DNA from 2 places in the Oceanisphaera sp. W20_SRM_FM3 genome. Region 2 is predicted to be linked to the other one. Evidence: predicted binding sites of a transcription regulator. Region 2 holds the regulator's gene; the other holds the start of a gene.
What was found. The regulator NrdR, encoded in region 2, represses ribonucleotide reductase genes. The targets are predictions, from matches to a motif close to CACNNTATANNGTG.
Positions count from the first base shown of each region.

Region 1 (15,030 bases), on a different contig from region 2:
GGTTTAGACGTACTGTTAATCGACTCCTCTCACGGTCATTCCGAAGGCGTACTCGAGCGCATTCGTGAAACGCGCCGTGCTTTCCCCGATTTGGCCATTGTCGGCGGTAACGTGGCAACGGGAGCCGGAGCCTTGGCATTAGCCGAAGCGGGCGCCAGTGCCGTTAAAGTGGGTATCGGCCCTGGCTCCATTTGTACCACCCGTATTGTGACCGGTTGTGGGGTGCCACAGATTAGTGCGGTAGCCAATGCGGTAGAAGCGCTTAAGCACTTGGATGTTCCTGTGATTGCCGATGGCGGCATTCGTTTTTCTGGTGATATCGCCAAGGCTTTGGCGGCAGGCGCGCACTGCGTGATGATGGGCTCCATGTTTGCGGGCACCGAAGAGTCACCTGGCGAAATTGAATTATTCCAAGGTCGCTCTTTTAAGTCTTACCGAGGTATGGGATCCTTAGGCGCCATGAGCAAAGGCTCCAGCGACCGCTATTTTCAGACCGACAATGCCGCCGACAAATTAGTACCGGAAGGCATCGAAGGCCGAGTGCCTTACAAAGGCAAGCTGAAGGAAGTTATTCATCAGCAAATGGGCGGCCTGCGCAGTGCCATGGGATTAACCGGCAGTGCCACCATAGATTGTCTGCGCACCAAAGCAGAATTTGTTAAGATATCCGGCGCCGGCATTCAAGAATCGCACGTGCATGATGTGACCATCACCAAAGAAGCCCCTAACTACCGTTTGGGTTGATCTTAAAAGCAGTAGACGGGGGCCGATAACCCCCGTTTTTCTCTGGCCGTTTGCCCCCCCACAGGCGGTCTCTGTAATGACTATGAAGTAATGAGTAGGAAGACGATGATCAAAAATATTCATGATAACCGGATCCTGATCTTGGATTTCGGCTCGCAATATACGCAACTGATTGCCCGTCGCGTTCGGGAGTTGGGCGTGTATTGTGAGTTGTGGCCATGGGACGTAACCGACGCCAAAATCCGCGACTTTAAACCAAACGGCATTATCTTGTCTGGGGGGCCTGAGTCCGTTACCGAAGCTAACAGCCCACGCGCACCGCAATATGTGTTTGAAGCCGGCGTGCCGGTATTCGGCATTTGTTACGGCATGCAAACCATGGCCGAGCAGTTAGGCGGCTCTGTAGCCGGTTCAACTGAGCGTGAGTTTGGTTACGCCCAAGTACAACGCGTAGCCGACTGTGCTTTGTTGGCCAATATTGAAGACGCCATCGACGCTAACGGTCAGCCGTTACTCGATGTGTGGATGAGCCATGGCGATAAAGTGGTGAGCTTGCCAGCAGGCTTTGAGAAAGTGGCGCAAACGAGCAGCTGCCCATTCGCCGCTATGGCCGATGAAAAGCGCAAGTTCTACGGCGTACAGTTTCACCCAGAAGTGACCCATACTCGCCAAGGCGCGCGTATGCTGGAGCAGTTCATTCACGATATCTGTGGCTGTGAAGCACTGTGGACGCCGTCCACCATTATCGACGACGCCGTGGCACGCTTGCGTGAGCAAGTAGGCAGCGACAAGGTTATCTTAGGTCTGTCGGGTGGTGTGGATTCATCTGTTACCGCTATGCTGTTACACCGCGCCATTGGTCCACAATTGACCTGTGTGTTCGTGGATAACGGCTTATTGCGCTTAAACGAAGCCACCCAAGTTATGGATATGTTTGGTGATCATTTTGGTCTCAATATTATTCATGTACCCGCAGAAGACAGGTTCTTGTCTGCTCTGGCCGGTGAAGCCGAGCCAGAAGCCAAGCGTAAGATCATTGGTCGCGTGTTTATCGAAGTGTTCGACGAATACGCCGGCAAAATTGAAGACGTGAAGTGGTTGGCGCAAGGCACCATCTACCCAGACATTATTGAGTCTGCAGGTGCCGGCGGTAAGGCGCACGTGATCAAGTCTCACCACAACGTGGGCGGGTTACCTGCCGACATGAAGATGGGCTTGGTTGAGCCGCTCAAAGAGCTGTTCAAAGATGAAGTGCGTCGCATCGGCCTAGAACTTGGCCTGCCATACGACATGCTGTATCGCCATCCGTTCCCAGGCCCAGGCCTAGGTGTGCGGGTATTGGGCGAAGTGAAGAAAGAATACTGCGACCTGTTACGCCGTGCCGATGCCATCTTCATTGAAGAGCTGCATAAGCACGACTTGTATAACAAGGTGAGCCAGGCCTTCACCGTGTTCTTGCCAGTGCGCTCGGTCGGCGTTATGGGCGATGCCCGTAAGTACGACTGGGTAGTGTCGTTGCGCGCCGTAGAAACCATCGACTTTATGACTGCCCATTGGGCGCATCTGCCTTATGACTTCTTAGGCCATGTATCTAACAGGATCATTAATGAAGTAGATGGCATTTCACGCGTGGTGTATGACATCTCTGGTAAGCCACCAGCGACCATTGAGTGGGAATAAGCCAGCTGCCTGAATAGGGCGTTTGCTGACCACAAAACAGAAGGGCGCCTAGGCGCCCTTTTTTATGCTTAAAATGTGTTGGGGGAAGAGTAAGGCGTCAGCGAACAGACGACTCCCAAATATTGAAAGAGGTAGCAGGACATTATCGTAGCCAACCGTCAAATGCCAGGGACGGCATTTGACGAGCGCCGCATGGATGCGGTTTAAGCGAGTTGGCGTAGATAATTTTGCTATCTCTTTGCACCTATTCACCAGTGGACTAACAGGCGACGCTCAAATCTTGAGAGAGGTAGTAGGAATTATCGTAGCCAACTGTCTAATGCCATGGGTCAACAAAGGCTCCTGCAATGTTGACACTTCCGCCATACATCGGCGGTCGACGGTATTTGCCGAGCGTGCATGGGTCGAGCTTGCCTCGCCGTGACGAATTTTTTAGCCTAACCGAATGTCCAGTGAATGTTCGCAGTGGGCTGAAATGGTGAGTGTCATATCTTTAAGCGCGTTAGCGTAGATAATCCTGCTACCTCTTTCTACACCACAAAAGGAGACCGATAGCACAAGTCCAGCCTTTGCCGCTTTTTACTCACAGGATTTGGTTGAAGTGTTATCTGTTTGTAACTAATCTGTAGGTCGATCAAGCCAGCCGGGAGAGAGCGCTGAAGTTACTTGCTAGTTGTGATTAGCTAGACTTAGCGCCGCCGAAGGAGCAACGACCCCGTAAACTCTCAGGCAAAAGGACCGGTGGCTGTAGACAAATCCGAAGAGTGGTCTGTGCACTGTTAGACCCGCCGAAGGAGCAAGCCCTTCTATCTGGTGATAGATGTGGTGAATCTCTCAGGCTCCAATACGGATGGGGACGTCAGGTGATTAACGCGAACGCATTACGCCTGCAAAAATAGAGTGCACTATTATGTCAGAGATGAAAAAAGTAGCCGTCTTAGGTGCCGGTATCACCGGCATTACCACAGCCGCTAAGTTAATTGAACAGGGTTTTGAAGTGACCGTGTTCGACCGCCAACGTTATGCGGCCATGGAAACCAGTTTCGCCAATGGAGGGCAGCTTTCTGCTTCTAATGCTGAGGTGTGGAATACTTGGGCCACGGTATTAAAAGGCGTGAAATGGATGCTGCAAGCGGACGCGCCCTTACTGGTTAACCCAAAACCAAGCTGGCATAAGTTGAGCTGGATGCTCGAATTTATGCGCCATATCCCCGATTACGAACGTAATACCATTGAAACCACCCGCCTTGCTATTGAGGCGCGTCGCCACTTAGTGGAATTAGGCCAAAAGTGGGGCGTGGAATTTGACCGCTCTGATTGCGGCATTATGCATTTCTATAGCAACCAAAAAGACTTTAAACACGCCTGCGAAGTAACCAAGCTGTTAAAGCAAGGCGGATTAGAGCGCCATGCCCTGAGCCCAGCCGAAATTAAACTGAAAGAGCCTCGCCTGCACGGTGACTTTGTGGGGGGCTTTTGGACGCCAAGCGACAGCACAGGTGATATTCATAACTTTACCTTTGGTTTGGCTGAAGCGATTCGTAAAGCCGGCGTGACCTTTTGCATGGAAACTGAGCTTAAAGATGTGAGCATCGAAGGCAAGGGTGTGCGTGTGACTGACGATAAAGGTAATTCAACGCACTTTGATGCTGTGGTGGTGTGTGCGGGTGTGGGCAGTCGTGAACTAGCGAAAAAGCTGGGCGACCGCGTTAATATCTACCCCGTAAAAGGCTACTCCATTACGGTTAATTTGCGTGACCAGATAAGCCAAGACAGCGCACCGCTCATTTCTTTACTGGATGATGAAACGAAAATTGTAACCAGTCGTTTAGGGCCCGATCGTTTCCGTATCGCCGGCACCGCCGAGTTCAACGGGTATAATCGTGATATTCGCCATGATCGCATTGAGCCACTGGTTAAGTGGTGTAATCGACACTTCCCCGATGTGTCTACCGAAAGTGCGGTGGCCTGGGCAGGCTTGCGACCTATGTTGCCGAATATGATGCCTAAAGTAGGCCGAGGCGCTCACCGCCAAGTGTTTTACAATACCGGTCACGGGCACTTAGGCTGGACATTAAGCGGTGCTACCGCCGATGCGGTGGCTAACGTAATGGCTGCAGCACGTGATGAAAATCGCGGTTACTCCACGGTGGCAGTGAGTTAGCACGTTTACCTAACGAAAAAGGTGCTTCTAGCCTATAAAAATGCCAGTCAGTTAAGCTGACTGGCATTTTTTTATTTACCGCGTTCGGCGTGAGTGGCAAAAGCTCGGCTATAGCCGCTTGAAATAAAAGCGCTTATCTGCATTGATTAGAGGTTTTGATAACGGTTCATATCCAACAGGCCGGCTTCTATGGGATGGGTTTCCTGTAGGTAGCTGTGCATATCGTTAAAGTAAAACCAAAAATCTGGATGGGTGCGGCGAATACCATAGCGATCCGCCACGCCGTGTATTTGTGTGGCGTCTGTCATCGAGGTGAGGGCGCTAATAAAGTCCGCTAACTCGGTTTGTTTGACGTTAAAAATAAAATTTGGGTAGCTACTCACTATGCCAGGTAATACGGTCAGGGTGTCGTTGTTGGGGCGCAGCCGTGCGTTTTCGCCCAATATAAAGGCCACGTTGCTGTGATCCCGATTGTGGATCAGGCTGTATACCTGACGCTGCAGTGGGTCTTCACCTTCAATGCGCAGCAAGGTGACTTCGGGCAGCCATTTAATAACGGGCAATAAGCGCGCCGGAAAGCCCGTTAGGCGGCGCAGTTGATCCTCGAGGCGCTCTTGAGCTGTATCCAATTGCAGCTCGGTATGCTCAGGGCCACAGTTGCCGACTCGACAGCGATTAAGGGTGTCTGCAGGGCCTGTTACGGCGGCCAGTTGATTGAATACCTGTTGGCTAAAGTCAACCAAGGGCTGTTTAGCATCGGTATGTATTTGGCTGGGCGTGGTTTCATCTACGTCGGCATAGCTGGTAAACAGCTTGATGCGGGCACTGTTGTCATACCAAGCATGCAGCAGCGAATTACGCTGCTCAGGCGGTAAGAAGCGCAATAAGTTGGCTTCGGAGCCGTTGCGGATCAGGTCAAAATAGAGCCGTGTTTTTGCCTGATGCGACACGCTGCCGTAGACGTTAAAGTTGGCCACTAAGGCGTAATAAGTGCGCTCAAGTAATGGATAGTCCATGACCCACAAGGTGCTTGGCGTGTCGCCTTGCCAGCCTGTAATGACACTGGCGCTGTCGTGATGGCGAAACACTGTGAGTAAGGCTTGGCTATTGTGGCCATCGCCGTCCCAGATGTGCTCAAGATTGGGCCCTTTGGGGTAGTGCTTAGCATAGGCCTGCTGGCGATAGGTTAAATAGCGATTTCTGCCGCTGCTGTACGAAATCCAGTCTGGTCCCAGGCTCAGTAAATCAGAATTAAGGCCGGGCAGGGTGAGCCAATCGCGCACCTCAGTTTGATGGCTCGGCTGGGTAACAAACAAGTCATGCTCGGGCGCTTGAAAACTCACCCAAAATTGGTCGCGGATCACATCGGTGGCAATTTGCCCACGACATACGGGGCCCCGAATAAAGGTGCGCACAAAGTATTCGGCGTCGTCCAACATAAACTGATAGCGGGTCTTGGCTGGAATAGCCGCATAGGTAAAAAACGGGTTGGCTGCATAGTCGACTCTATAGTCTGGCAGCGTTTTGACTACCCAGTCGGCGGTAAAAAACAGTTGCTCAAGATGCGCCATTTTGTCGCTATGTAGCGCATAAGTGATGTGAGTTTTATGTACCCGACTCTCTATATAAGGGCGCAAGCGATAATAAAATTTACCCTCGGGTGAGTCTGTAGGGCGCGTGCTGGGGATCACTTCTATGGGCTGACCGGTAGGTGTGCGCGAGCGCACGATTTCAAAGAAGGTATCTTGGTCGGGTTCAGACAAGTCACTGAAATACAGATGTGCTAAAAACCAATGCTCATATAAATAGCGGGCCACCAGCCGTTGGCGAGGTGCGTCTCGGTTGAGCCAGCTTTCCCAGCGGATTTGTGCCCATTCTAGCGTCGGTGATAGGGTCATGATTTGCTCAGGCACTTGGGCGCCTTGGCTTAGCCACTCTTGTATTAATTGATATTCAGGTGCCGTGAGGCCGCTTGCCGCAAAGGGCATACCCGCTTGCGGGTGTTGGCGGGCAAAGGCATCAAATTCATTGAGCTGGCTGCATTGATTGCTGCGGGTGGGTGAGATATCGAGCTCTTCTGGCAGCCGTTGATTGGCGGCCCAAAGGCGGCTTTGGCCTAACGCCATCATGCTTTGCATCAAGCTGGCTTGGGCATTAGGCGCGTCTAGCACACTAAAAAAGCCGCGTTCGCGCCACGCAGATTCACCGTAGGCATCAAAGTGCAAGCGGCTAGGGATGGCGTCTTTGGTACGCGCGCCGTCGTACATCGGCATCTTGCTGGCACCGCGCACTAGGCCCTCATTACTGGTCAGTTTTAGCTGGCAGGGAGCATCGTAGCAGGCATGGCAGGCCACGCATTTTTGTTCAAAAATGGGCTTTATATCTTGGGTGTAATCGATCCTATTGGGCAAGGCGTCGTTTGACTGAGCCCAAGTGGAGGGGAGCAAGCACATGCTCAGCATAAGCCAGGCAAATAACGTTAATCGTGATAAAAGAGAATTCATTATTATGCCTTATCTTATGTTTCTAATAGGGTGATAACATGGGGTTCACCGAAGATAAAGAGGAACTTGGCCATGATGAGACTGACGATAGGACTTTTACTGCTCGCCTCCACGGCGGTGGCAGCACAAACCATTAATAGCCGGCCCGCGTTAGAGCTGAATTTAAATTCAGACTTAGAGCCCGCTTGCTTTTATGCGGATCAGCGTTACTCGAAAGGCTCCATTATCGAAATGGCCAAACAGCCATTTATCTGTGAGCGAGAAAAAACCTTTGAGCAAAATGGCCGCTTAAGCTGGCAGCCATTTCCGCTGAGCTTGCAGGCCGAGCAGAAGCTGAGCGCGCCTTAAGCCAAAATGGCGGTGTATCATGGCGGATCTTAACTAATATTACTCGCATACTTGTTGTTGATAGCGGTACGGATGCTGGTGCGGATAGTGTTACGGATAGTGATACTAATAATGAGAAATCACCCTAGGAGCGCGTTATGGATATTATTCGGATTATTATTGCCATCTTACTGCCGCCGCTTGGCGTGTTTCTACAAGTGGGCTTGGGCAAGCACTTTTGGATTAATATTATTCTGACTCTGCTGGGCTACATCCCAGGCATAGTGCACGCTGTGTGGGTGATTGCTAAAAAGTGAGTCGCTAATGAAGGCTAAATCCGCAAACCCCAATACTGTAAACAAGGGACATGCAGCGATCAGTCAGCGACTGGAGCGCTTAGCATGGCTGCTCGACAGCTCTATCCGCTTGCCGGGTGGCTATAGAGTGGGATTAGACGGCGTTATCGGGTTAATCCCTGGTATTGGTGATTTAATAGGTGCGGGTTTATCGTCTTATATTGTGGTGGAGGCCGCACGGCTTAAGGTGCCGCTTCGGGTGCTGGCGCGCATGGGCTTAAATGTATTAATAGAATTTGTGGTCGGCATAGTGCCAATATTCGGCGATATATTCGACTTTGCCTTTAAAGCCAACCTGCGTAATGTGCGGTTATTAAATGCATATTTAAGAAACAATGCGTGAAGGGTGAAGAGGACGAGATAACCAAAACCTAGAAACATATTTTTGCCACGGAATACACGGACGTAGAGCAACAAGGCATATCTATTATAAGTGCTAACAACTAAAGATTAGCCGTTAGTGTTTATCTACTTTCACTTTTCTGTGTTGTTCCGTGTATTCCGTGGCGAGAGGCTATTTAATTTTTAACTCGAGAGTTAATTACGCTTGTTTTTTGATTGGTTCGGCATAGATATCGAGCACTAGCTCACCTTGGGGGCGTGCGCAGCAGGGCAAGACTTCGCCGGCGGCGATAAAAGCGAGCGGGGTGCTTTGATAGCTGACTTCGCCACTGATAAGAGTGGTACGACAAGAGCCGCAATAGCCGCCACGGCATTGATATTCTACGCCGTGGCCGGTACGTTCCAAGCCTTCAAGCAGGCTTTCGCCTGCTTGAAGTTCAAAACTCATTGCTTGGGTAGTGATTTTACTCACAGCTCAAAATCGCCTAAGTCGTCATGGTTCATTTGCGAGTCAATTTGGCCGATTAAGTAGGAGCTGATCTCCACTTCTTGCGGCGCTACCTGCACGTTATCTGACGATAACCAAGCGTTGATCCACGGAATCGGGTTTTGCTTGGCTTTATCAAAGGCCGGCGTTAAACCGACCGCTTGCATGCGCAGGTTGGTGATGTATTCCACATATTGACACAGAATATCTTTGTTCAGGCCTATCATAGAGCCGTCTTTAAACAGGTATTCTGCCCACTCTTTTTCTTGAATGGCGGCGTCGCGAAACAGCTCAAAACACTGCTGCTCACACTCTTTAGCAATTTGCGCCATTTCTGGGTCGTCTTCACCATTACGCAAAATATTGATCATATGCTGAGTGCCGGTTAAGTGCAGCGCTTCGTCACGGGCAATCAGTTTGATGATTTTGGCGTTGCCTTCCATTAGCTCGCGCTCGGCAAAGGCGAATGAACAGGCGAAGCTAACGTAAAAGCGGATCGCTTCTAAAACGTTGACGCTCATCAAGCACAAATAGAGCTTCTTCTTCAGCTCATAGAGGTTGATATCAACCTCTTGACCACGGTGCAGCTGCTTACCTTCACCAAATAAATGGTAGAGGCTGGTATAGCGGATCAGCTGGTCGTAATAACCGGCGATATCGGCGGCACGTTTAATAATTTCTTCGTTCACTACGATATCGTCAAAGACGATGCCTGGGTCGTTCACGATATTACGAATAATATGCGTGTAAGAGCGCGAGTGAATGGTCTCAGAGAAGGTCCAGGTTTCAATCCAGGTCTCAAGCTCAGGCAAAGACACGATCGGCAGCAAGGCAACGTTTGGGCTGCGGCCTTGAATGGAGTCGAGCAGGGTCTGATATTTCAGGTTGCTGATGAAAATATGCTTTTCATGATCCGGCAGTGCCTGATAGTCGATGCGGTCTTGAGACACGTCCACTTCTTCTGGGCGCCAGAAGAAAGACAGCTGCTTTTCAATCAGCTTTTCAAAGATATCGTATTTTTGTTGATCATAACGAGCCACATTCACGGAATTTCCGAGAAACATCGGCTCTAACATCGCATCGTTTTGTAATTGACTAAACGTTGTATAAGACATGTTGTTCTTCCACGCAAAAGCAAGGCAGGTTTCCCTGCCTCACTTATTAAATTTTACAAGCGCCACCGGCACAATCGTCTTCTTGCATATCATTTTGGGCGTCGGCGGCACCGTCGCGGGTATTATGATAATACAGCGTTTTTAAGCCGAACTTATAGGCGGTCAGCAAGTCTTTCAAGAGCTGCTTCATCGGCACGCGGCCACCCTCAAAGCGCGTTGGGTCGTAGCTGGTGTTGGCAGAAATCGCTTGATCCACAAACTTCTGCATCACGCCCACTAGGTGCAAGTAGCCGTCGTTAGAGGGCATTTGCCATAACAACTCATACTGGTTTTTCAGCGCTGCGTACTCAGGCACGACCTGCTTTAAGATGCCGTCTTTTGAAGCCTTCACCGACACCAAACCGCGTGGTGGCTCAATGCCGTTGGTGGCGTTAGAGATCTGACTTGAGGTTTCTGACGGCATTAAGGCGGTCAGGGTACTGTTGCGCAGGCCAGTGGTCTTGATCTGCTCGCGCAGGCTTTCCCAATCTAAATGCAGCGGCTCTTGGCACAATGCATCCAAGTCTTTCTTATACGTGTCGATCGGCAAGATGCCTTGTGAATAAGTGGTCTCATTAAATGCCGGACACGGACCAAACTCTTGCGCTAACTTAGCCGAGGCTTTCAGCAGGTAATACTGAATGGCTTCAAAGGTGCGGTGGGTTAAGCCCAGCGCGCTGCCATCGGAATACTTAACGCCATGTTTGGCCAAGTAGTAGGCGTAGTTGATCACACCTATGCCTAAAGTACGGCGATTCATGGAGCCATTTTGCGCGGCCAAGAGTGGGTAATCTTGATAATCGAGCAGCGCGTCCAGTGCGCGCACCGCCAAATCGGCCAACTCTTCCAGCTCGCTTAGGTCATTAATGGCGCCCAAGTTAAAGGCAGACAGCGTACAGAGTGCAATTTCACCCTCGGCGTCGTTTACGTCGGTTAGCGGCTTAGTCGGCAGAGCGATTTCTAAACACAAGTTGCTTTGGCGAATCGGCGCCACACTTGGGTCAAACGGGCTGTGGGTGTTGCAGTGATCCACGTTTTGAATGTAGATACGACCGGTACCGGCACGCTCTTGCATCATCAGGGAGAACAGCTCGACGGCCTTTACGGTGCGCTTGCGAATACTGGCGTCTTGCTCGTACTGGGTGTAGAGCGCTTCAAATTTAACCTGATCTTCGAAGAAGGCATCGTACAGGCCTGGGGTATCGGAAGGCGAGAACAAGGTAATGTCACCACCTTTGATCAGGCGCTGATACATAAGGCGGTTAATTTGCACGCCGTAGTCCATGTGGCGCACGCGGTTTTCTTCGACGCCGCGGTTGTTTTTCAACACCAGCAAAGACTCAACTTCTAAGTGCCACATGGGGTAGAACAAGGTGGCCGCACCGCCGCGCACGCCGCCCTGAGAGCAACACTTAACAGCGGTTTGAAAGTGTTTATAAAACGGAATACAACCTGTGTGGAAGGCTTCGCCACCACGAATCGGGCTGCCAAGTGCGCGAATGCGACCGGCGTTGATGCCAATGCCCGCACGCTGCGACACGTAGCGCACTATGGCACTAGAAGTGGCGTTAATGGAATCTAAGCTGTCACCACATTCAATCAGTACGCACGAGCTGAACTGACGCGTAGGCGTACGCACGCCGGCCATAATAGGCGTCGGCAGAGACACTTTGAATTGTGAGGTGGCGTCATAGAAACGCGTCACATAACCCAGGCGTGTTTCTTTGGGATACTTAGAAAACAGGCACGCGGCCACCAGCATATAGAGGAACTGTGGGCTTTCATAAATGTCGCCATTGATGCGGTTTTGCACCAAATATTTACCTTCTAACTGCTTTACTGCGGCATAAGAGAAGGTGAGGTCACGGTCGTGATTGATATAGTCATTGAGCGCGTCAAACTCTTCACGGCTGTAGTCGGCCAAAATATGCTGGTCGTATTTACCCGCTTCGGTGAGGCGCGTCACATGGTCGTAAAAATGCGGCGGCGTGAAGCGGCCATAGGCTTTTTTACGTAAATGGAACACGGCGAGGCGCGCCGCTAAGTACTGATAGTCGGGCGTCTCTTCCGAGATTAGGTCGGCGGCGGCCTTGATGATGGTCTCATGAATATCTTCGGTACGAATGCCGTCGTAAAACTGAATGTGGGAGCGCAGTTCTACTTGAGAAACGGAGACGTTATCCAAGCCTTCTGCTGCCCAATCGAGTACGCGATGGATCTTATCCAGATCGATCGGTTCTTTGGTACCTGAGCGTTTAGTGACCAGCAGACTTTTATTCATGAGGCAGATATTCTCCGTGGTTTTTTATGTGTAGTGCGCGGTCTTTGAGGGCGCGAGGCCAGACTGGCAGATAAAATCAAACACACTATATAGTGTGTTAAGTTTTTAATGGAAGCACTACATGTGGTTGTATGGGTCGTTAGCAAACACAATATAGAGTGTTGTGAGTTTTTTCTCAAGCCACCGAAAATGCCTAGGCCTGTGGATAGTCTGTGTTTAGTGGCGTGTGAGTTTGTAGTCACTAACGCCTATCCCTTGAGGAGTCAGGCGTTAGCGGTGGGCTGGTGTTTTTATGGGCAGCATGAAAGATTTTTAAAAATAATTGGCTTGCAAAATCGATGATTTAGGGAATTTGGTGCTTCTTTCAGCGGTTCAGTTCGACGGCATCTTTTAGCCAATTAGACAAGCCCAAAACGGTGTGGATTTGGTGGTCCGCTAGCCATTGATAGGGGTCTTCGCCAGCAGAAATATAACCCCAAACGGCCGCAATGGTGGTCATGCCGGCGGCGCGCCCAGCTTCCATGTCCCGTTTATGATCACCTATATAGACGCACCGCTCGGGCTCCACCACCAACTGCTCAGCGGCAAACAGCAAGGGCGCCGGATGGGGTTTTTTAAAGGCCAAGGTGTCTGAGCTGACGGTGACGCGGCAAGCATCAAACAGTGGCAACTCTGCCAACAAGGGCAGGGTGAGTGCCGAGGGCTTATTGGTGACAATACCCCAAGGAATATCATGCTGGTTTAACCAACCGAGCAGCTCAGGTACGCCCTCGTAGGGGCGGGTGTGATGACAGAGGTTTTGTCGGTAAAAGGCCAGCATTTGGCCGCGTAACGCTTCAATGCCGTGTTGCTCGATTAAGGCGGCATTGATGCCGGCCCTGAGCAGCGCATAAGAGCCGTCGGACGTGGTGCATTGCAATACCGCATCAGACAAGACTGGCAAGACTGGCAAGCCTAGGCTTGCTATAACATGGTTAGCGGCGGCACCCATGTCACCGGCGGTGTCGAGCAGGGTGCCATCTAAATCAAACAGTACCCCTTTAATGCTCATCTTGGTCGCCTTGGATGTTGGCGCCTTTCTTATTGGCTGCGGCGGCTTTATTCTCTAAGCGCAGCGTATTTAACACCGCATCAGCGGCGTCAGGCTTAACCGCGTACACCATATAGTTAACGTCGGCGTCCGTGCTTAACTTAAAGTCGCCGCTTAAGGGGCGATAGACCACGCCTGAGATGTCTTTTACGATTAAACCGGCGGCTTCTATATAGTGGCAAAGCTCGGCGGGGGTAATAAACTTCTTATGGTCGTGGGTACCCTTGGGCACCATCTTAAAAATATGTTCGGCGGCGGCTATCATCATCAGCCAGGCTTTGGGGTTGCGATTAATGGTGGAGAACACCAAGGTGGCACCCGGTTTGGCTAAGTCCGCACAGGCTTGCACCACAGAGGCAGGGCTTGGCACATGCTCCAGCATCTCCATGCAGGTCACCACCTCAAACTTGGCGGGCAGCTCAGCGGCCAATTGCTCGGCGGTGCTTTGACGATAGCTCACACTCACGCCAGCTTCTAGCGCATGCAAGCGCGCCACGGCTAAGGGCTCTTTGCCCATATCCACACCCGTCACCTCGGCGCCATCGCGGGCCATGCTTTCACTTAAAATGCCGCCACCACAGCCAATGTCGATAACCTTTTTGCCAAATAAACCACCGGCTTTATCGGCAATCCAGCTTAAACGCAGCGGGTTGAGTTGGTGTAACGGTTTAAAGTCGCCGTCTAAGTCCCACCAGCGCGAAGCCATGGCATCAAATTTTTCAATTTCTTGTTGATCTACATTCATGGACGGCGCCTTTATTGGGAGTTAAACGAAAAGTGAAATGAAATGTGCGAGCGGTCATTATAGCCAAGCAGCTGCTCGCTACTAGACCCTAAGGCACTTTACTATTTAGCCATATCTTACCTAATGGTCATTCCTAGTGCGCTTCTGTGCGCCTTATATGCTCCTTGCGCATATTTGTATGGTAGAATGCCCCGTTATTTTATTGCGATATCAACAATAAACTGGGGACAAGACTTGCTATGACCGATCTGGCCCGAGAAATCATGCCGATAAACATTGAGGACGAGCTAAAACGTTCCTATCTAGATTACGCCATGAGCGTGATCGTAGGGCGGGCGCTTCCCGATGTACGAGATGGTTTGAAGCCAGTGCACCGCCGCGTGCTGTTTGCCATGAATGAACTGGGCAACGACTGGAACAAAGCATACAAGAAATCGGCCCGTGTGGTGGGTGATGTAATAGGTAAGTATCACCCGCACGGAGACAGTGCTGTTTACGACACTATCGTGCGTATGGCACAAGATTTTTCTATGCGTTACACCTTGGTCGATGGCCAAGGTAACTTCGGTTCGGTAGACGGCGACTCCGCCGCTGCTATGCGTTATACCGAAATACGTATGGATAAGATTGCCCACGAATTACTGGCCGATCTGGATAAAGAAACCGTCGACTGGGTGCCGAACTACGATGGCACCGAGATGATACCGGCCGTCATGCCGACCAAAGTGCCCAACTTGTTGGTGAACGGGTCGTCAGGTATTGCGGTAGGCATGGCCACCAATATTCCACCGCACAACTTAAGTGAAGTGATCGATGGTTGTTTGGCGCTGATTGAAGACGAAAATATTACTATCGATCGCCTGATTGAGCTGATCCCGGGGCCGGATTTTCCGACCGGCGGCATTATTAACGGGCGTTCAGGCATTATTGATGCCTATCGCACCGGCCGTGGCAAAATCTACGTGCGTGCGGTGGCTGAAGTGCAAACCGATGAAAAAACCGGTCGCGAAACCATTATCGTGTCCGAGTTGCCTTATCAGGTGAACAAGGCGCGTTTGATTGAAAAGATCGCCGAGCTGGTAAAAGAAAAGCGCATCGAGGGCATCACTGCCCTGCGTGATGAGTCTGATAAAGACGGCATGCGTATTGTAATTGA
Region 1 covers NZ_JBGQOP010000004.1:9,115-24,144, reverse strand. The annotation lists gene guaB (IMP dehydrogenase) at 1-744, shown strand, start outside; gene guaA (glutamine-hydrolyzing GMP synthase) at 850-2,424, shown strand; glycine riboswitch at 3,059-3,175, shown strand; gene ACEN2G_RS03405 (D-amino acid dehydrogenase) at 3,335-4,588, shown strand; gene ACEN2G_RS03400 (fatty acid cis/trans isomerase) at 4,735-7,092, opposite strand; gene ACEN2G_RS03395 (DUF1496 domain-containing protein) at 7,165-7,440, shown strand; gene ACEN2G_RS03390 (YqaE/Pmp3 family membrane protein) at 7,578-7,736, shown strand; gene ACEN2G_RS03385 (DUF4112 domain-containing protein) at 7,744-8,118, shown strand; gene yfaE (class I ribonucleotide reductase maintenance protein YfaE) at 8,317-8,589, opposite strand; gene nrdB (class Ia ribonucleoside-diphosphate reductase subunit beta) at 8,586-9,719, opposite strand; gene nrdA (class 1a ribonucleoside-diphosphate reductase subunit alpha) at 9,766-12,039, opposite strand; gene ACEN2G_RS03365 (HAD family hydrolase) at 12,404-13,090, opposite strand; gene ubiG (bifunctional 2-polyprenyl-6-hydroxyphenol methylase/3-demethylubiquinol 3-O-methyltransferase UbiG) at 13,080-13,874, opposite strand; gene gyrA (DNA topoisomerase (ATP-hydrolyzing) subunit A) at 14,114-15,030, shown strand, end outside.
Region 1: a site for NrdR is predicted at 12,187-12,200, ahead of nrdA (class 1a ribonucleoside-diphosphate reductase subunit alpha). Genes of this name have one in related genera too.

Region 2 (15,030 bases):
AGCCTAGCCCTAAGCTGTAAGCCGCCCCCGGCCCGCCAATAAAAGACGAGGCCGAGGCATAAGTAGCCACCATGGTCATGGCCAACACAAAGCCGCCCATGGAACGGTTGCCTAAGAAGTAATCTTCGACAAAGTTGCCCTCAGTGGGACGACGGCTTAAGTAAAAGCCCAAGCCCAACATGGCCAGTAAATAGCAGATTAACGGAACTATTAGTGCAAGGTTCATGTTTAGTCTTTAATGAGGGCGTAAGTGGGTGCGTAACGCGACAGCGGCGTGTGTGGCATCAGCTTGAGTCATGGAGGCGGCCTCAATGATAGGTGCTGTGGCTTTGGTCGTTAATCCGGCATCAGTGACGTTAGCCTCATCAGTGCCGGCACCCGTTAGCGCAGCGTCGAGCGGCAGGTTTTTAAAATAGCGTTTTATCATAATCGCGCATAAGCCAATAAACAGCAGCGGATTAAATACGCAGCTCAACAAAAACCACAAGGGCCAACCGTGCCACATGGTTGTGGCCGGTACGGCGTAGGCACTCAGCCACCAGCCGAGCATATACAGCAAAGCTAGCGATACACTGAGTGCCGCTTCACGGTGCGCAATAGTCACTATTTTGTTCATGTGTTTGATGGCGCATTAAAAAATCGCAGATCCGCACCATAACATATTTACACTGTCGGTGAGGAGTGAGGTAGCGGAGAAATGTGAGCTGAAACTCGCAGTAAAAGAGAGTGCAGGGTGCAGGGCACCCAGCAGCAAGCGATAAAAATTGGGCCGTTTTTTTAGGTGGCCGTATCTTCGACGAAGAGGACTTCGCCACGGTTCGTCGTTAATTTAACATCATCCAGCTACGCTGGCCCGCCGAACAAGTTGGCGGCTACAAAAACCGTTCTTCTGTAGTGTGGCAATTTATTCGCCACGGTTTGGTCAGTGTCTTTTGTTAGGTTTTGCGCTGTTAGCTGTCATGCGCTCATAAAAAAACGGCGCCCTGAGGCGCCGTTTAGCTTTCGCACTTTCGCCTACAAACAAGGCGAGCAACCAATATTACAGACCCAGTTTTTTCTCTAGGTAGTGAATGTTGGTGCCGCCGTTGCGGAAGTTTTCATCACGCATGATTTCTTGATGCAGCGGAATGTTGGTTTTAATACCTTCAATTACCAGCTCGTTCAGGGCGTGCGTCATGCGGGCGATCGCGATATCGCGGTTTTCGCCGTAGCAGATCAGCTTACCGATCATGGAGTCGTAATACGGAGGTACTTTGTAGCCCGCATAAATATGCGAATCCCAACGTACGCCTAAGCCACCTGGAGAGTGGAACAACTTGATTTCACCCGGGCTTGGAATAAAGCTCTTCGGATCTTCGGCGTTAATACGACACTCAATCGCATGCCCACGAATGGTCACTTGCTCTTGAGTAATCGACAATGGCATGCCGGCCGCGATGCGCAGCTGTTCTTTGATTAAGTCCACACCTGTGATCATTTCGGTGATGGGGTGCTCAACCTGAATACGGGTGTTCATTTCAATGAAATAGAACTCGCCGTTTTCATACAAGAACTCGAAAGTACCGGCACCGCGATAGCCGATGTCGACACAAGCACGGCAGCAACGCTCACCGATGAACTTACGCATTTCTTCGGTAATGCCCGGTGCTGGCGCTTCTTCCACTACTTTTTGATGGCGACGTTGCATAGAGCAATCGCGCTCACCTAAGTGGATGGCTTTGCCTTGACCGTCGGCCAAGATCTGGATTTCGATGTGGCGTGGGTTTTCTAGGTATTTCTCCATGTAAACCACGTCACTACCAAAGGCCGCGCCCGCTTCGGCTTTGGTCATGGCAATGGCTCTTTCCAGTTCGGCTTCATTGCGCACTACGCGCATGCCGCGACCACCACCGCCAGCTGCGGCTTTGATGATCACCGGATAACCAATGCGCTTGGCAATGGCGGCGTTCTTTTTAGCGTCGTCGCTGATCGGGCCGTCTGAACCGGGTACACAAGGTACGCCGGTTTTCTTCATGGCGGCAATGGCCGACACTTTATCGCCCATTAAGCGAATGGTGTCGCCTTTAGGGCCGATGAATACGAAGCCTGACTTTTCAACCTGGTCGGCAAAGTCGGCGTTTTCTGCCAAGAAGCCGTAACCGGGGTGAATTGCGACCGCATCAGTGACTTCGGCGGCGGCAATAATAGACGGAATGTTCAAATACGACTGGCTAGACTGATTGCCACCAATACAGATGGACTCGTCTGCTAACAGTACGTGCTTAAGTTCACGGTCGGCGGTGGAATGCACGGCAACCGTTTTGATCCCCAGCTCTTTACAAGCGCGCAGGATCCGTAAGGCAATTTCACCGCGGTTGGCGATGACTACTTTATCCAGCATGAGACTTCCTTTATTCGATAATGAACAGCGGCTCGTCAAATTCAACCGGCTCGCCATTGTCAATTAAGATGGCTTTAATGACACCGGCTTTGTCAGCTTCGATTTGGTTCATCATCTTCATGGCTTCAACGATACACAAGGTGTCGCCCACGTTCACGGTTTGGCCCACTTCGGAGAAGTTTTTTGCACCTGGGCTAGACGCGCGGTAGAAGGTGCCTACCATTGGCGAGCGCATCACATGGCCGCTTACTACAGGCGCTGCAGGCTCGTCAGCAACAGCAGACAAGGCCGCTGCAATAGGGGCTGCTGGAGCTGGAGCCGCTTGGTATTGCTGATATTGTGGCTGCACGTTCTGGCCGGGATTACCGTAACGGCTGATACGAACAGATTCTTCACCTTCGGAGATTTCCAATTCGGCAATGCCAGACTCTTCAACCAGTTCGATCAGTTTTTTAATTTTACGAATATCCATGAGCATTCTCTTGTTATGTTATTACTGAGTTGGAAATTAACGGCGACGTAAAAAGCGGGTCGCCGCTTCCAGGGCAAATTCGTAGCCATCACTGCCCAAGCCGCAAATCACGCCTACTGCCTTATCGGCCAAATAGGAGTGGTGGCGAAACGGCTCACGCGCATGCACATTCGATAAATGCACTTCAATGAAAGGGATATTCACCCCTAACAAGGCATCACGAATGGCCACACTGGTGTGCGTAAAAGCAGCAGGATTAATAATAATAAAATCCTGCTGGCCGTAAGCTTGGTGGATGGCATCAATCAGTTGATGTTCCGCATTGGATTGCAGATGACTGAGCGCGATATTCTGCGCTGCGGCTTGCTGCGTTAAGCCGGCCACTATGTCGGTTAAGCTATTTTGACCGTAAATACCGGGTTCGCGCTGACCTAACAAATTGAGGTTAGGTCCGTTAAGCAACAGAATTCGGAAATGTTCGGCCATCGTGTAGCAATCCTCGGCAATCTTGCGGTGTTCACAGCGTTAAGTAAGGAGCCTATCCGTTTTTGCCTATTGCTGGCAAATAAAATCGTTCGGTTTGGCTCAGACCGGCCAATTATAGTGATTTCGTGGAAATTGGCAGCAAATTACTGGTCTAATCACTAAATAAACTCAAATTTCACCAGCTTAGCTGGTTTTTTAGTGCACCTGATGGCTGCTTGTTCGGTATTAACCCCATGTTTGTCTAATGTGTGCCGGACAGTAAACCTCATATCGGCGAAAATTCCGTGATCTAGTCGATATTTTAGGGGATTTACGGCACATGCGACGCCGAGCTAAACAAGTATGTTTCTCTTGTAGCCGGTCGTCTTTGGTAAAGAGGGCGTAGGCGGTCACGCTGAGCTTTGGATTTTAAACAACAAAGCGCGCTGCATAGCTCATTGCAATGTTAGCCATAAAAAAACGCCACCCTAGACTAGGGCGGCGTTGGCTCAGAACTCTTTAATCAGAACTCTTTAATCAGAACTCTTTAATCAGAACACGTGGTCAGAACGCTTAGTCAAATTCTGGCGCTTGCTAACTCATTTAAGCCCAAGCTTTTAAGAAACTTGACCACGCTCGGCAATCAGACGATCTACTACGGACGGATCCGCAAGTGTCGAGGTATCGCCCAAGGTATCCGTTTCGCCGGTGGCAATTTTACGCAAGATTCGACGCATGATTTTACCGGAGCGGGTTTTCGGTAAGCCTTCTGCCCAGTGAATAATATCCGGTGTGGCGATGGGGCCAATTTCTTTGCGCACCCAGTCCTTCACTTCTTTATGCAGCTCAGCGCTCGGCACTTCACCCTCGTTCAAGGTGATATAGGCATAAATGCCTTGACCTTTGATCTCGTGCGGCACACCCACAATCGCCGCTTCGGCAATCTTAGGGTGCGCCACTAATGCGGATTCTATCTCGGCGGTACCCATGCGATGCCCTGATACGTTGAGTACATCGTCTACGCGACCGGTGATCCAGTAGTAACCGTCTTCGTCACGCTTAGCGCCGTCACCACAAAAGTAAGTGCCGGGGAAAGTAGAGAAGTAGGTTTGCTCGAAGCGGTCGTGATCCCCATAAATGGTGCGCATTTGGCCGGGCCAAGAATCGAGAATAACTAAGTTTCCTTCTACCGCGCCGTCTAGAATATTACCTTCGCCATCTACTATGGCGGGCTGCACACCAAAGAAGGGACGGGTGGCGGAGCCGGCTTTTAATGCCGTGGCACCGGGTAGCGGCGCAATTAAGATGCCGCCGGTTTCGGTTTGCCACCAAGTATCGACAATCGGGCAGCGATTATCGCCAATCACGCGGTAATACCATTCCCAGGCTTCTGGGTTAATGGGCTCACCGACCGAGCCTAAAATGCGCAAGCTCTTACGGCTAGTGCCTTCTACTGCTTCATTGCCTTTGGCCATAAAAGCGCGAATGGCGGTGGGTGCCGTATACAGAATATTGACTTGATGCTTATCAACAATTTCGCTCATGCGGCTGGTTTTCGGGTAGTTAGGAATACCTTCAAACATTAAGGTAGTCGCACCATTAGCCAGCGGGCCATACAGAATATAAGAGTGACCGGTGACCCAGCCTACGTCTGCGGTGCACCAGTGCACATCGCCGTCGTGATAATCGAAGATGTACTTAAAGGTCATGGCCGCATACACCAAGTAGCCGCCTGTGGTGTGCAATACGCCTTTTGGCGTGCCAGTGGAGCCCGAGGTATAGAGAATAAACAGCGGGTCTTCGGCGCTCATTTCTTCTGGCTCGCATACTGCATCCACTTGAGCTGCGGCTTCATGCCACCAGATATTGCGATCGCTATCCCAGGCAACATTGCCGCCGGTGCGCTGATAGACGATCACCTTGCAGTCTTTACTGACGCCGGGTTTAGTGAGTGCCGCATCTACGTTAGCTTTTAATGGCACGGTACGACCGCCGCGCAGTCCTTCATCGGCGGTGATCACCAATTTTGCGTTGGAGTCGATAATGCGGCTCGCCACCGCATCCGGTGAGAAACCACCAAATACCACAGAGTGCACGGCACCAATGCGGGCACAGGCCAGCATGGCCACGGCGGCTTCGACCACCATCGGCATATATAAGCTGACTACGTCGCCTTTTTTCACACCTTGGGCTTTTAAGACGTTGGCAAAACGACACACTTGCTCGTGCAGTTCACGATAAGTGACTTTTTTATCGTCATCAGGGCTGTCGCCTTCCCAGATAATGGCCACTTGATCGGCCTTGGTGGCAAGATGGCGGTCAATACAGTTGGCGGATAAGTTAAGAGTGCCGTCTTCAAACCACTTAATGCTGACGTGGCCGGGATCATAGGAGGTATGTTTCACCTTGGTGTAGGGCTTGATCCAATCGAGGTTTTTACCTTGCTCGCCCCAAAATTTATCAGGATTTTCAATAGACTCTTTATACATGCGCAGGTAACCCGCATTGTCTATGTGGGCGTGCTCGGCAATGTCTGCCTTAATCGGATGAACCTTAACTTCACTCATTATTCCGCTCCTTGGTGTAAAACCCGTAACCCCTAAGGTAAGACTTAAATTGAACAATACCAATTCATCAACACGGCTCAATAAATAGGGGGCAAAGCACGGGACAGTAAATTTGGGTTAATAGGCGCTATTAACTATTATGTAGCCTATTTGTAACCAATATGAACAAGGTGACGCAGATTGGCGCATCACTCAATTAGACTTTTGGCTAGCCAGTGCTGAGATAATGACTAAGCGTGGCTTATTTTTAGCATATTCGACTGCTTTGGTCTGGCTTTTATTCAGTTAGGGTGGGGAAGTGGGCACCGACGCCGTTTTTTATTGCTCTGTTTATCGTTTTGTCTATTGCTCTGTCCAGTTATCGCTCACTCTGTCGGCTGATGCTGCTACAGCAACAATGCATCCGTAAACCAGATGACGACGGCGTAGCGAGTTGCCTTACCGATAAACACCAACAGCGTAAACGGCAACAAGCGCACCTTCATCATGCCGGCAATAAAGGTCAGCGCATCGCCGCCCACGGGTGCCCAGGCCAATAATAAAGACCAGACGCCAAAGCGCTGAAAGCCGGCCTGCGCGCGGGCAAGCTGTTTATCCTTGATGGGAAACCAGCGCTTATGACGATAATGCAGCAGGTATTTACCCAACCACCAGTTGACGATGGAGCCCAGAGTGTTGCCGACGCTCGCCAGCGCCCACAGCCACAAGGCGGCGTCTGGCTGGCGGGTAAGCACGGCGGCCAGCACTAATTCCGAATAAAAAGGCGCTATGGTGGCCGCCAGCACGCTGCTGGCAAACACAATGAAGAAATCCAGCATCACGGATACAGTCGCTCGGGAGGCGTGGTTTTGGCCAACTCAATTAAATGACGAAAAATAGCCCGTTGGTGCGACAGGTAGGGCAGGTATTCTGGGTGCCATTGCACGCCCAGAATGGCGTGATCACCCTGATATTCTATGGCTTGCACGAAACCGTCTAAATCTCGTGCTGTCACGTCAAGCCCAGCACCCAGTCGCTTAACTGCCTGATGATGCAGGCTGTTAATGCGCCAGTTCTTCTTATCCATAATGTGATGCAGTCGGCCTGCGCCTGTGCCCACCGCGGTTTTGCGGGGCAATAGGGTGCGGCGATTGGAGGTATGTTGCCGCTGAGGGCGAATATCGGCATGCAAAGAGCCCCCCAGCACTACATTAATAAGCTGGGCGCCGCGGCAAATACCCAACAGCGGCAGCTGTGTTTGCAGAGCATGCTCAATAAGCTCTATTTCAAATGCATCTCGCTTGGGGTCGGCAGGCGCGCGGCCGGTGTCTTCGCCATATAAAGCCGCATCTATGTCGTCTCCGCCACCAATAATCAGCCCCTGCAGCTTGTCTCTTTTATGAGGCCGAAAGGTGTTGGGTGTGAGGTGCAAGGCGCGGCCACCGGCCAGATGAATGGCCAGTCGAGTGGCCCACCAAGCCCAGGGGAGTTTGCTGTCGGGGCCGGTTACGCCAATTAGCGGAGCCATTGCGTGACCTTATGCTTCCAGGGGTTTAAAAAGTCTGGCGTGATATTGTCGAGATGCTCGGCATAGTGTTGGCATACTTGGGCCAGTAGGTGTTCATCATTGGCCAGGGCTTCAACCTGCAGCCAACCACGCCAGGCATGATCGAGTGACCAGTGGGGGTTATCGATATCCGAATTGGGCAGCCGATAGTGCAGCGTGGGCCGCTTGTTGACCTTGTCGTCCTGCACGGCTTTTTGTACCAGAGCTTCGTCATGCCAGGCCAGCATGGGTAATAAGTCGAGCGAGCGATTACGGCTGGGGTTGGCTAATAGATAGTCGGCACTAAAAGCGGGCAATGAGGGCCAGTAATGAGCGTCGATCACTCGGCGGCTGTACTCTTTGCTAAAGGCGCGAATATAGGGAGAGATCTTACGGGCTGCCACTATGTCTTCGTGCTCTTCCAGCCAGTCGTGTAGGCATAAATAGGCCTTGAAATAGCGCAACAGAGTATGGCTGTCGGTGTTGGGCAGCTCGGGGTTCAGGTGCAGACCAAAGGCATAGTGCAGGGCATGGCGGGTACCTTTGGCGCCGGCCAGCCTCAGGCGTTCAAACAAGGGCATTAAAGAAACCAGTTGCGACAGCGGCAAGGGAGGGGTGACCAATTCGAGTGGCACCAGCTGAAAGGCCAGAGTGCCCAACAGTTCGGTGGCTGCCTGCTCAAGCTCGCCGGGCGGTTGCTTGAGTTGTTCTCGCGCCAGTCGCTTCAGATAATCGAAGTCCAGCTCGGCGCGAAAGGTGCCCAGTGACGTATTTATATCTATTTCGTATTCAGACCGTCGGTGCAAGGTACCGTCAAGTTGATCGGCTACCAGCTCGGCCAAGTAGGGCAGAGGCAGGCCGTTTAGCTCAAGTTCAACGCCAAGACGTCGCTCAACGCCCGCGGCAGTAAGACAGTGTTCGGGTAAGCTAAGGGCCATGCACACTCCTGTTGATTATCTGGGTTGTTGCCACCAGTAAACCATAAAGCCAATCCAGCTTAATGCCAATAGCGCCCAGGGCAGCCAAGACTTGCCCGCCGCTGGGGGCTGTGCCTGAGTGTTCTGCTCGTCAGCCTGGGGCTGGAGCTGTTCGCGGCTGCGCTGTTTTTTTGCCTTGTCGGCGGCGCGCGCTTTAGCTTTTTGCTGCTTCTTATATTCGTCTATGCCTTTTTGCACGCCTTGGGCAATTAAGCGGGTTTGCTCTTTGGTTTGGCCGGGCTTTTGTGTGGCCTTGGCCACGCGCTCGGCTTCGGCCGCAGTTTCGGGCGATGGACGGTTTTTAGTGTGTTTCGGCTGATTCATTAAGGCGCCACATTATTTAAATAATGAATATCCATGCTAAACACGGCTAATAGCAATTGGGTGGCGCTTTGATAAAAACCAAAAGGATCGTTTTTAGCGCAGGCCTCGACTAATTCTGGCAACCAAGTCAGCATCAGCTCATTGGCTAACTCTCTTTGCTGGTCGAGCAAGCCAATACGCTGTTCATCGGTTTGCGCTTGTGTAGCAGCTAGCGCTAGGCTTGCCATCATTTCTAGCTGATTACAGACATTGAGCGGGTCATCATCCTTGAGTTGCGTGCCGTGTTGATGCAACAAAATACTCATTAAAAACAATGACTCTTGAGAAGGCTGAGTAAAAGAGGAGGTGTCGAGCAAACCTTGTTCAACAAACAAGCGTTGATAATGGCCGTTAAGTTGCTTTTCTGGCTCATTCAGCGCTAACACCAAGCCGGCTTGCTGGCGAAAAGCTTCGGCGGCGTCATGCAAAGGGTCGAGTGTGGCCAGGCTAGTTAAGAAGGCGTGCATGTCGTAGCCGCTAAATTCCTGCAGCTCTTCGCTGGTTAAGGGCGCCGACAATAATGCGGTAAACCAATGATAAAGCTCGGCGCGGCGTTGTGACGTCACGATGAAGTCTTGCATATTCCTCCCAAGTGGCGGCCAGTAGCCGCTCAATGCCGTTAGCTCGGCTAAAAAGCCTCTATTCTATCGGCTTTAACGCGCAGATCTACCCTGAAACACAGTAATAACTTGTAGATAAACAAAAACATAAACAAAAAGATAAATAAAAATTCGCCGGTCAGCGTTAATAATTATTTAAGGTAAAGATAAATAAGTCTGGCTAACCCCGCGCGTAGGGCTAGGCCACACAGCCCCTACAGGGTAAACTGATGGGAAAATTTAACAGAACCTTTTATATCCCCCCATGCGTCAGGAGAGACAATGTTAAAGCGTGACATGAATATCGCCGATTACGATCCCCAGTTGTGGCAAGCCATGTGTGATGAAACTCAGCGTCAAGAAGAGCATATTGAGTTAATCGCTTCAGAAAACTACACCAGCCCGCGCGTAATGGAAGCACAAGGCTCACAGCTCACCAATAAATATGCCGAAGGCTACCCTGGTAAGCGCTTCTACGGCGGCTGTGAATACGTAGATATCGCCGAGCAGTTGGCGATTGATCGTGCTAAAGAATTGTTTGGTGCTACCTATGCCAACGTGCAACCACATTCTGGCTCACAAGCTAACTCTGCGGTATTTATGGCGCTGGTAAAGCCAGGTGACACCGTAATGGGCATGAACTTGGCTCACGGCGGCCACTTGACCCACGGCTCTCCTGCCAACTTCTCTGGCAAAATGTACAACATCATTCCTTACGGCATCAACGAAGCCGGCGTTATCGACTACGAAGAAATGGAACGCTTAGCCATTGAGCACAAGCCGAAGATGATCATCGGTGGTTTCTCTGCGTTTTCTGGTATCGTTGATTGGGCGCGCATGCGTGAGATCGCCGATAAAATTGGCGCTTGGTTTATGGTTGATATGGCCCACGTTGCCGGCTTGATTGCCACCGGTCACTACCCAAGCCCGATTAAGCATGCCCACGTCGTTACCACTACCACCCATAAAACGCTGGCAGGCCCACGCGGCGGTTTGATTTTATCGGCCGAAAACGACGAAGATCTGGAGAAGAAGCTGAATTCAGCTGTCTTCCCTGGTGGCCAAGGCGGCCCCCTGATGCACGTGATCGCCGGCAAAGCCGTGGCCTTTAAAGAAGCCATGGAGCCTGAATTCAAAGTTTACCAAGGCCAAGTATTGAAAAATGCCCAAGCCATGGCCGATGAATTCATCAAGCGCGGTTATAAAGTGGTTTCAGGTGGCACTTACAACCATTTGTTCTTGCTCGATTTAATCGACAAAGACATTACTGGTAAAGATGCAGACGCCGCTTTGGGCAAAGCCTTCATCACGGTAAACAAAAACTCAGTACCTAACGATCCTCGCTCACCTTTTGTGACTTCAGGTATTCGTATCGGTACACCTGCGGTCACTCGTCGTGGTTTTAACGAAGCCGACGTGCGCCAGTTAGCCGGTTGGATTTGTGATGTGTTAGATAACATCAACGACGATGCCGTCATTGCTTCTGTTAAAGAGCAAGTGCAAGACATCTGCCGTCGTCATCCTGTTTACGCTTAATTGCCTAAGCTCGATAGATTAGCTAGATGCTGACAGCAAACGGGACCCTAGGGTCCCGTTTTTGTTTGGTTAAGTGTAAAGGGTTAAGGGCAAAGAGGACGACACACACCCAAAAACTAAACCTAGAACCATTTTTGCCACGGAATCCACGGAAACCACGGACGTAGTTCACAAGCGACAAGAGCCAAAGATATTTTATGGTAAGAGCTTGCTCTCTGATGATGAGGCGTTTGGCTCTTACTATTAATCGTTTTATCTCAGCTTTGACCTTTTTAGATCTGATCACTATTTTTCCGTGTATTCAGTGGCAAATAGTCTTAAGGCTCTAGGTATTAGGTGTTTGCTCCTCACACTTTACGCTTCACCCCTCACGCGCCCTAAGCCACTGGCAATCTTAAGTCCGCTTATTTACACTGAAGACCGAATTTAGCTTAGGGAGTCGCTATGCATTGTCCCTTTTGTCAAGCCACCGACACTAAGGTGATTGACTCACGCTTAGTGGGTGAAGGTTTACAGGTGCGCCGTCGCCGCGAGTGCCTCGCCTGTAAAGAGCGTTTTACTACCTTTGAAACCGCCGAATTGGTCATGCCGCGCATTATTAAAAGTAACGGTATTCGCGAGCCTTTTAATGAAGCTAAATTAGAAGCCGGCATGCAGCGGGCGTTAGAAAAACGTCCGGTAAGCATAGAAGCCATAGAGCAGTCGGTGCTGCGCATTATGTCGCAACTGCGGGCCACGGGTGAGCGCGAAGTAAAGTCCGAGCTGATCGGTAATTTGGTGATGGAAGAGCTGAAGCTGCTGGATAAGGTGGCTTACATTCGCTTTGCCTCTGTGTATCGCTGCTTTGAAGACTTACGCGAATTTGGTGAAGAAATCGCCCGCTTGGAGCAATAAGTGTTTAACTCTCGATCTAATTCTCAGTCCGGCTCTCAGTTCGACTCTCTGTTTGATGTGCAAGATGCGCAGTGGATGGCTCGCGCCTTAGAATTGGCGCGCCGTGGCCGTTTTACTGCCAGTCCTAATCCTGCCGTGGGCTGTGTGCTGATTAAAAAAGATCAGCTGACAGGTGAACAGCACTTGGTAGGTGAAGGTTTTCATCGCCAAGCGGGCGGCCCTCATGCCGAAGTGTTTGCGCTGCGACAAGCAGGTAGCTTGGCAAAAGGTGCCACTGCCTATGTGACGCTGGAGCCTTGTGCACATACGGGCCGCACGCCACCGTGCGCCCAAGCGCTAATTGATGCAGGCGTGGCACGGGTGGTGGTGGCCTGTTTGGATGCGAATCCGCAAGTGTCGGGCAGAGGCATTGCCATGTTGCAGGCCGCCGGCATTGCCGCAGAAGCAGGCTTAATGGCGGCGGAGGCCGAGGCCATTAATGCCGGGTTTATGCAGCGTATGCGCAGCGGTTTACCCTATGTGACGGTGAAACTGGCCGCCAGCTTGGATGGTCGTACGGCCTTAGCAAATGGCGAAAGTAAGTGGATTACGGGGGCGGCGGCGCGCCGCGATGTGCAGCGCCATAGAGCCTTGAGTTGCGCCATTTTATCCGGTGCCGATACGGTATTAATGGATAATGCTAGCCTCAATGTGCGCTGGTCTGAGCTGCCAGAGTCCGTGCAGAAACAGTACGGCCAGTATGTGTTGCCTAGCTCTTTGTCTGATTCTCTATCAAGTGAATCAACAATCGAGCCGCCATCAAATGAGCCACAGTTACGCCAACCGCTGCGGGTGATTATCGATACCCGCAATCGGCTGACGCCTGATCTCAAGCTATTCAGTTTACCTGGCCCGATTTTATTATTGCGAGGTCAAGTGAGTGGATGCTTTAACGAACAAGTCGAAGAGTGCATCTTGCCGCTTACAGCTCAGGGTAAACTAGACTTGCACGCCTTAATGATAGAGCTGGGTAAGCGCCAGATTAATCGGTTGTGGATCGAGGCGGGCGCGCAATTGTGTGGTGCCTTATTTAACGAACAACTGGTAGACGAGCTGGTGTTGTATCAAGCACCTAAGCTGATGGGCAGCAGTGCGCGTGGCTTGTTCGACTTACCTAATGTTACCGACATGCAGCAGGTGATTAACTTGCAATGGCAAGACGTGCGCCAAATAGGTGCAGATCTTAAGCTCACCGCACGCATTAGCAAGCGGCTTGCTCTCGAATGAGGTCTGCTTAACAGTAACCGCATTGGCTTGTGACTATTATTCACGGCATGTATCAGTCGTTTGCCGATAGCCTTGAGGCGCGGCGAGCGAACTGTCAGTCAATTTAAGTTAAATATTAAGGGAGCCTCCCATGGCCTTAAGCAATACCCAAGACATTATCGACGATATTCGACAGGGCAAAATGGTCATCTTAATGGATGACGAAGGCCGCGAAAACGAAGGCGACTTGATCATGGCCTCGCACCATGTACGCCCCGACGACATTAATTTTATGGCCAAATATGGCCGCGGGTTAATTTGCCTGACCCTAACCGAAGCTCGTTGTCGTCAGTTGAATATTCCGCAAATGGTGAGCCGCAATACCGAGCAGTTTTCTACCGCTTTTACGGTATCCATTGAGGCGGCCGTTGGCGTTACTACCGGCATTTCTGCCGCCGACCGCGCCCGCACCGTGCAAGCGGCGGTGGCCCCGGATGCTAAACCCGCTGATTTAGTGCAGCCTGGACATATTTTCCCGCTCAAAGCACAAAACGGCGGTGTGCTGACCCGCGCCGGCCATACGGAAGCTGGCTGTGATTTAGCGCGTTTGGCGGGCTTAGAGCCCTCAGCCGTAATAGTGGAAATCTTAAATGAAGACGGCACCATGGCGCGGCGCGCCGACTTAGAAGTGTTTGCCGAACAACACGGTATTAAATTGGGCACCATTGCCGATTTAATCGAATACCGTAATCAAAACGAAACCACTATCGAGCAAGTCGCGCGCTGTAAACTGCCCACCGAATTTGGCGAGTTTGAACTGCTGACCTTTAGAGACACCATCGATAACCAAGTGCACTTTGCGCTGAAAAAAGGCGACATTAAGGCGGACCAGCCGACCTTAGTACGGGTGCACATTCACGACGTGTTTACCGATATTCTGATGACCGACCGTCATTCTGCGCGCACTTGGCCGTTGGCCAAATCCATGCAGCGCATTGCCGATGAGGGCGGCGTGTTGGTGGTATTAGGCCAAGATCAGGTAACCGATCAGCTGTTGTCTTTGGTACGCCAATTTGAAGCGGTCGATAAGGGCGAGCAGGCAGAAGCGCCCAAGTGGCGCGGTACTTCACGCCGCGTGGGTGTGGGCTCGCAAATCTTGCAGGCATTGGGTGTGGGCAAGATGAAGTTGCTTAGCTCGCCGAAGCGTTATCACGCACTGTCGGGCTTTGGCCTTGAGGTAGTGGAATACGTTACCGACTGATGATCAATAGCTGTTTGTTTTAAAAAAGCCCACGTTAAGTGGGCTTTTTTTTGAGCTGTTGGTTGAGTTTTGATGCACAAACGTCAACAATGGCGGCCTCAACTGAATTACATTACTAGCAGGCAAGGAAGCTAATGGCCACTTGGGGAAAAGGACTACGAGCTAAGGCGGTGTGGGCTGTGATTGGTGCCTGTCTACTGATATTTATTCCAGCAGCAGCCATGGGCTGGCAATTAGTGTCAGGGGTGCAAGAGCACTTTGGCCGTGCTTTTGCCCTTAATTTCACGCAACTAAACCGACAAAATATTTTAGTGCCTCTGTCTCGAGATTTAGCTCTGGCGCAACGCTTTGCTGATTCTATCCTGATGCAGCAGTGGTTGAGCCAAGAAGATAATCCACAAGACAAAGCGCTGTTATTTCGTGAGAGCGAAGGCTATCTCAAGGATTTCAGTAGCCATTCCTTTTTTATTATCAGTACGCAATCTGGGGCTTATTACTATCGAGAAGCCAATAAAGCGTTCGATGGCCAACCCGAGTATACCCTTAAAGCCAACAACCCCGATGACAGCTGGTTTTACAATGTGCTGGCTAATGGCCAACAGGTGAATATTAACGTTAACCGAGATGCGCGGCTGCAAACGACGCGTGTTTGGTTAAATATTCTGATTGAAGCCCAAGGCAAGGTGTTGGGCATGGCGGGCACCGGCATCGATCTGACCCAGTTTATCGAGCAGTTTATTGCGACC
Region 2 covers NZ_JBGQOP010000010.1:48,403-63,432, forward strand. The annotation lists gene panF (sodium/pantothenate symporter) at 1-226, opposite strand, end outside; gene ACEN2G_RS07425 (YhdT family protein) at 236-616, opposite strand; gene accC (acetyl-CoA carboxylase biotin carboxylase subunit) at 1,040-2,380, opposite strand; gene accB (acetyl-CoA carboxylase biotin carboxyl carrier protein) at 2,391-2,852, opposite strand; gene aroQ (type II 3-dehydroquinate dehydratase) at 2,889-3,338, opposite strand; gene acs (acetate--CoA ligase) at 3,935-5,884, opposite strand; gene ACEN2G_RS07450 (YqaA family protein) at 6,271-6,702, opposite strand; gene ACEN2G_RS07455 (gamma-glutamyl-gamma-aminobutyrate hydrolase family protein) at 6,702-7,391, opposite strand; gene ACEN2G_RS07460 (amidoligase family protein) at 7,379-8,347, opposite strand; gene ACEN2G_RS07465 (DUF2956 domain-containing protein) at 8,363-8,710, opposite strand; gene ACEN2G_RS07470 (molecular chaperone TorD family protein) at 8,710-9,330, opposite strand; gene glyA (serine hydroxymethyltransferase) at 9,631-10,884, shown strand; gene nrdR (transcriptional regulator NrdR) at 11,329-11,778, shown strand; gene ribD (bifunctional diaminohydroxyphosphoribosylaminopyrimidine deaminase/5-amino-6-(5-phosphoribosylamino)uracil reductase RibD) at 11,827-13,044, shown strand; gene ribBA (bifunctional 3,4-dihydroxy-2-butanone-4-phosphate synthase/GTP cyclohydrolase II) at 13,175-14,284, shown strand; gene siaA (biofilm regulation protein phosphatase SiaA) at 14,419-15,030, shown strand, end outside.